Linked DNA regions of Rhodopseudomonas palustris. The protein of the gene in region 2 interacts with the protein of the main gene of each other region in a pairwise test. Links are inferred from orthologs where the notes say so. Each region holds a gene or a part of one and is shown on either strand. Other genes may lie near its edges. The genes, in order: RPPS3_RS12765 and gltA.

The links.
Region 1: the proteins of gltA (region 2) and RPPS3_RS12765 interact in binary tests that used the Escherichia coli proteins (3 or more experiments, as listed by UniProt). The link is inferred for Rhodopseudomonas palustris from one-to-one orthologs.

The regions. Positions count from the first base shown.
Region 1 is NZ_CP019966.1:2,773,952-2,777,176, reverse strand. What follows is about bases 1-2,906. They hold RPPS3_RS12765 (lipid kinase), read right to left. Parts: upstream 1,991-2,906; coding sequence 1,010-1,990; downstream 1-1,009. Other genes in these bases: RPPS3_RS12760 (lytic murein transglycosylase), read left to right, coding at 2,208-2,906; efp (elongation factor P), read left to right, coding at 376-942; epmA (EF-P lysine aminoacylase EpmA), read right to left, coding at 1-238. In the rest of the region: more of RPPS3_RS12760, read left to right, coding at 2,907-3,225. UniProt on the Escherichia coli protein: In vitro phosphorylates phosphatidylglycerol but not diacylglycerol; the in vivo substrate is unknown.
Region 2 is NZ_CP019966.1:3,201,993-3,205,173, reverse strand. What follows is about bases 320-3,181. They hold gltA (citrate synthase), read right to left. Parts: upstream 2,472-3,181; coding sequence 1,167-2,471; downstream 320-1,166. Other genes in these bases: gltX (glutamate--tRNA ligase), read right to left, coding at 2,622-3,181; RPPS3_RS14970 (nucleoside deaminase), read left to right, coding at 440-1,084. In the rest of the region: lpxB (lipid-A-disaccharide synthase), read left to right, coding at 1-292.

The DNA.
Region 1 (3,225 bases), 430 kb from region 2 along the record:
GCAGGTATCGGGAGCGCCGCTCGCCGTCCGGCCCCAAAAGTTCAGTGCGCGGGGCGTGCAGATGGGTCTCGTTGCCGGGCGAAATCTGCAGGATCGCGGTCTCGACCTCGGTAAAGCCCGCCGCCTCGAACCAGGTGCGCACGGCCCGGGTCACCGCCCCCCGCGCGCGCAAAAACGGCTGACGGTCCAGATACCTATCCCTGTTCCACCAGGGCGACGGTTGGCTTGTCGCCTCCATCTCAAGTCGCCCCCATCCGGCCGCGCAAAACACTGGCATCAGCGCCACAAATCAGTATGTTGCGCCCCGAAACCGTTTCGGCCTCGGGATACCAACGCCCGGATCGGGCCCGGACCTGAACGACAGGAAACATTCCTTTGAGAGTCATCGCCAGTTCTATTCGCAAGGGCAACGTCCTCGAGCAAGATGGGAAGCTTTACGTCGTCCTGTCTGCCGAAAACATCCATCCCGGCAAGGGCACGCCCGTCAGCCAGATCGAAATGCGCCGAATCAGCGACGGCGTGAAGATCTCGGAGCGCTACAAGACCACCGACCAGGTCGAGAAGGTCACCATCGAAGAGCGCAATTACACCTTCCTGTATGAAGATGGCGAAGGCTTCCACTTCATGGAGCCGGAGTCCTACGATCAGGTCCAGGTCGCCAAGGACGTCGTCGGCTCGGCTGCGCCTTACCTGCAGGAAGGCATGGTGGTGAAGCTGTCGATGCACGACACCACCGCGGTTGCGATCACCCTGCCCCAGCGCGCCACGCTCGAAGTCGTCGAGACCGAGCCGGTGACCAAGGGCCAGACCGCGTCGTCGTCCTACAAGCCGGCGGTGCTGTCGAACGGCGTCCGCACCCAGGTCCCGCCGCACATCGGCACCGGCACCCGCATCGTGGTGCTGACCGAAGACGGCTCCTACGTCGAGCGCGCCAAGGACTAATTGCAATCAGCCCTGCTGACTGCCGCAAAGCCCGCCGCAACCCGGCGGGCTTTTTCGTTGGCGTTGTTCAAGGACGCGGCGGCGGGTGTTTCGGCGCGAATACGCTGACCGCGTTGCGCAGCAGCTCGAACCGGGCCGGCGTAAACGTCACCAGTTCGCCGTCGGCATTCACCGGCCGCGGCTTGCGGGTGCGGATTTCGAACGACGTGCCGCGCGCAGCGCGCACCTCGCGCCACAACACGTGGCGGCCCTTGCGGAAATCGTAGGCCACCGCCAGCAGCTTCCACACCTGCGCGAACTCCAGCGAATACAGATCGAACTGGCCGTCGTCGATTTCAGCGGTTTGCTCCACCGCCATGCCGCCGCCGTAGTAACGACCGTTGCCGACCGCGACCTGCATGGTCTTCACCCGCACCTGCTCATCGCCCGACACGATCACCGCATGAAACGGTCGCGCCTTGCTGAGCACCTTCGCGGCGGTGAGCGCGTAGCTGAGGCGGCCGAACCTGCGCTTGCTCTCGCCGCTCAGTTCGCGCGCCAGATCGGCGCTCAGCCCGACGCTGGCGACGTTGAAGAACTTGTGCCCGTTGACGTCACCGAGGTCGATGGTCTTGCGATGTCCCGCCGCAATCACATCGGCGGCGGCTTCCATATCGAGCGGCAGACCGAGCGTCCTCGCCAGATCGTTGGCGGTCCCCGCCGGAATGATGCCGAGCGGCAACCCGGTCGTCACCAGTGCCGGCGCAGCCGCGTTCAGCGTGCCGTCGCCGCCGGCGATTACAACGCCTGCGGCGCCTTCGGCATGAGCTTCGATCCACGGGGCGACCTCGTGGCGACTGGAAGGTGCCGAGACCACCAGGTCGAAACCCGCGGTGCTGAGTTTGGAGCCGGCCAGACCGACGGCTTGGCTGCCGGAGCGGCTGCCGCGGTTGATCACCATCAGCAGCCGTCGCGTCGGCGCCGCCTGGGCAACGGCGCTGCCAAGGTCGGAGCCGTCGCTGGGCGCAGCCTCCTCAAGGTCCGGCCCGATGTCGGATTCGCGGTCCACTCAACTCCCCATTGTCGGCTGTATCGCGCTTCGAATGCCTGAGGCTGCGGAAGGCAGGTCGGTGTCACCAGTTGGGCGCAGAGCGCGGCGGTACAAGGGCACAGGCGGAGACATCGTGTCGCTGCCGCCTGTTGGAACAATCGGCCGCCCGCTTGCGCAGCTGCTATCGAGGCGCAGCGGCTTTGGGGACGACCTCAATGCCGCTACACTGCCGGCCATGGTCGATCACGATTCCCCCACCTCCCTCACCCGTCGCCACCTGCTCCAGGCGGCCGTCGGCGCCGCCGTGATGCTGCCTGCCGCAGCTGCGGCCGCAGCGCCGGCCGGCTTCGATGAATGGCGCGACGCGTTCCGGGCCAAGGCGCTGGCCAAGGGCATCTCGCCGCGCACCTGGGATCGGGTGATGGGGTCGCTCGAACCCGACATGAGCGTGTTCAAGAACTTCCAGAAGCAGCCCGAATTCAACGAGCAGCTCTGGCAGTACATCAACCGGCGGGTGTCGGATTGGCGGATCACCGCCGGCCGCGAGGCGCTGCGCAAGAACGAAGCGTTGTTCGCGCGGATCGAGCGCGATTTCGGCGTCGAGCGCGGCACGCTGCTGGCGCTATGGGGCGTCGAGAGCGCCTATGGCGATCCGCTGGTACAGCAGAATCATATGCGGCCGGTGTTTCCGTCGCTCGCCGCGCTGGCGTGGCGCGAGCCGCGGCGGCGAACGTATTGGGAAACCGAGCTGATCAACGCGCTGCGGATCGTCGACAAGGGCTGGTCGACACCGGAAGAAATGCGCGGCTCCTGGGCCGGCGCGATGGGCCACAGCCAATGGATGCCGGAGGTGTGGCTGAACGTCGGCATCGACTATGACGGCGACGGACGAGTGTCGCCGTTCGGCCGGCCCGACGACGCGCTCGGCTCGACCGCGAAGTATCTGGTCCGGCGCGGCAACTATCGTCGCGGCGAGCATTGGGGCTACGAGGTCGAGGGCCCCGGCGGCGCAGGCAGCGGTCGCCGCAGCTATTTGGAATGGTCGCGTTCCGGCGTCACTCGCGCCGATGGCCAGCCATTTCCCAATTCCTCGGCCAGCGCGACGATGTGGGTGCCGGTCGACGGCGGCCCGAAATTCCTGATCGGGCCGAACTTCTACGCGGTGAAGAGCTACAACCCGTCGATGAACTACGCGCTGGCGATCTGCCACCTCGGAGATCGCATTCTCGGCGGCAGCCCGTTCATCCATCCCT
Region 2 (3,181 bases):
GGCCTATCGAGCCGGCAGCGTCGAGATCTGGATCGCGCGTCGCGTTGTCCGTCCGGGCACCGTGATCCTCGCCAATCTGGTGATTGGGGACGACGTGATCCCGGAGTTCATCCAGGAAGATTGCGTACCCGACAAGCTCGCCCCGGCTGTGCGCGACCTGCTCGGCGACACGCCGGCGCGGCGGCGCCAGCTCGCGGGCTTTGCAAAGATCGACGACATCTTGTCGACCGGCGAGCAGACGCCGAGCGGACGTGCGGCCGACATCGTGCTGGACGTGATGCGCCGCGCCTGATTGCCGCCGGCCGCTGCGATTGAAGAAGGTAATTGTTGCAATCAATTCTCAATAGATTGGAGCTAGCCTGCCGACGCGTCGAACCTCCAGTTTGCGCGTCCATGGACCGGAGAGGACGCGGACCGTCTCAACCGGAGCTCTCCATCTATGAAGAAAACCAAAATCGAGTCAGCCTCGGCGCTTGATGCGCTGTTCGCGTCGGTGAACGTCGTTCACCGCAGGAATTTCCTCGCAACCGGCGCTGCCGCCTTCGGTGCGGCTGTGTTGCCTGCGGGGGCGACGGTTGCGGATGCTAAGCCTGCACTGGCCACGGCGCCGACGGAGCAAGATCGTCGCTACATGACGCAGGCCATCGAATTGATGCGCAAGGCAGGTGTCGTCGAAAAGACGGGTGGCGCTTTCGGCGCCGTCATCGTGCGCGACGGTGAAGTTCTCGCGGCGACTGGTAATAGCGTGCTGCGTGATAACGATCCCTCGGCACACGCCGAAGTCAATGCGATCCGCGCGGCGTGCAAGAAGGTCGGGGCGCCGAACCTGCGCGGCGCCACGATGTACACGAGCTGCGAATGCTGTCCGATGTGCTACGCCACCGCTTACTGGGCGCGGCTCGATCGGATCTTCTACGCGGCGTCGTGGACCGACTACGCGGATCTGTTCGACGATTCCAATATCGGCGCCGATATGAAGAAGCCCTACGCAAAACGCCAGGTTAAGATCGCGCAGATGATGCGAAGCGACGCGCAGAAGGTGTGGCAGGAATTCCGCACCCTTCCGGATCGCGCCCGCTACTGAGGCTTCGCTCCGGCATAGCCACAAAGCAAAACGGCGAACCGCCTGGCGGTTCGCCGTTTCTGTTTTCAGAGAGCTGGAGCGATCAGCCGCGCTTGCTCATCTCGACGTAGTTGCGGGTGGTCGCGCCGGTGAAGAGCTGGCGCGGACGGCCGATCTTCTGATGCGGATCTTCGATCATCTCGCTCCACTGGCTGATCCAGCCGACGGTGCGGGCGACCGCGAACAGCACGGTGAACATGTCGGTCGGGAAGCCCATCGCCTTCAGCGTGATGCCCGAATAGAAGTCGACGTTCGGGTACAGCTTGCGGTCGATGAAGTACTGATCGCTGAGCGCGATCTTCTCGAGCTCCATCGCCACCTTGAGCAGCGGGTCGCCGTGGTGGCCGGTTTCGGCCAGCACTTCGTGGCAGACCTGCTGCATGATCTTGGCGCGCGGATCGTAGTTCTTGTAGACGCGGTGGCCGAAGCCCATCAGCCGCACCTGCGAGTTCTTGTCCTTCACCTTGGAGATGAAGTCCGGGATGTTCTCGACGGAGCCGATCTCCTTCAGCATCGCCAGCGCCGCTTCGTTGGCGCCGCCATGCGCCGGGCCCCACAGGCAGGCGATGCCGGCCGCGATGCAGGCGAACGGATTGGCGCCCGACGAGCCGGCGATACGGACGGTCGAAGTCGACGCATTCTGCTCGTGGTCGGCGTGCAGCGTGAAGATCTTGTCGAGCGCGTTCGCCAGCACCGGGTTGACGACGTATTCCTCGCACGGCGTGGCGAAGCACATCCGCATGAAGTTGGCGGCGTAGGACAGCGAGTTCTTCGGATACACGAACGGCTGACCGACCGAGTATTTGTAGGCCATCGCCGCCAGCGTCGGGACCTTGGCGATCATCCGGATCGAGGCGATCATCCGCTGGGTCGGATCGTTGATGTCGGTGGAGTCGTGATAGAACGCGGCCAGCGCGCCGACCGAAGCCACCATCACCGCCATCGGATGCGCGTCACGACGGAAGCCCTGGAAGAACCGGGCCATCTGCTCGTGAACCATGTTGTGGCGGGTGACGCGGTAGTCGAAGTCTTCCTTCTGCGCCTTGGTCGGCAGTTCGCCGTACAGCAAGAGATAGCAGGTTTCGAGGAAGTCGCCTTTTTCAGCGAGCTGTTCGATCGGGTAACCGCGATACTCGAGAACGCCTGCGTCGCCGTCGATGTAAGTGATTTTGGACTGGCAGCTCGCCGTCGACGTGAAACCCGGATCGTAGGTGAACATCCCGGTCTGCGCGTAGAGCTTGCCGATGTCGATGACGTCGGGACCGACTGTCCCGGTGAGCACCGGAAGATCGAAGTTCTTGTTTCCAACCGTCAGCGTTGCCGTTTTGTTGTTGGTCGTTGCGTCCATCGTGTGGTCCCCGATGTTCGTTGGCGAAACCAGCCGTATGCGCAGCGCTCTTGCGAGCGAGACTGGTTGTCTTGAAGCGCTGGCGGAAAGGCGTAGCTCATTGCAGTGTGCACTGCAAGGCGGCCGGACGCGAGCCGTTTCCCGGGTTTTTTACGCGGCCTGATCGGCGAGGCGGGACAGGCACTCGTCGCGCCCCAGCACCGCCAAAACGTCGAAGATTCCCGGCGATGTGGTTCGTCCCGTGAGTGCCACGCGGAGCGGTTGCGCCACTGCACCCAGCTTCAGCCCAGCCTGCTCGGCGAACGTCCGCATCGCGGCCTCGGTCGTCGCCGCCGTCCACGGCGTGACGTCCTCCAGCGCGGCGCGCAGCCGGCCGATCAGCTGTCGGGTTTCGGGCGTCAACACCGCCTGCGCCTTGGGATCCAGGGCCAGCGGCCGGTCGGCGAAGATGAAGCCGGCGTTGTCGAGCAGCTCGATCAGCGTCTTGGCGCGTTCCTTCAGCCCCGGCATTGCCTGGGTGAGCTTGGCACGGATGCTGTCGTCGAACTTCGCTGCAATCGCCGAGCCCTGCGGGATGTATTTCAGCAGGTCCTCGAGCAGGGTCACGAGAGAGTGATCATCGCTCTGACGGATGTAGTGACCGTTGAGGCTCTCGAGCTTGGCGAAATCGAACCGCGCCGCCGACCGGCCGATCGCCGGCAGGTCGAACG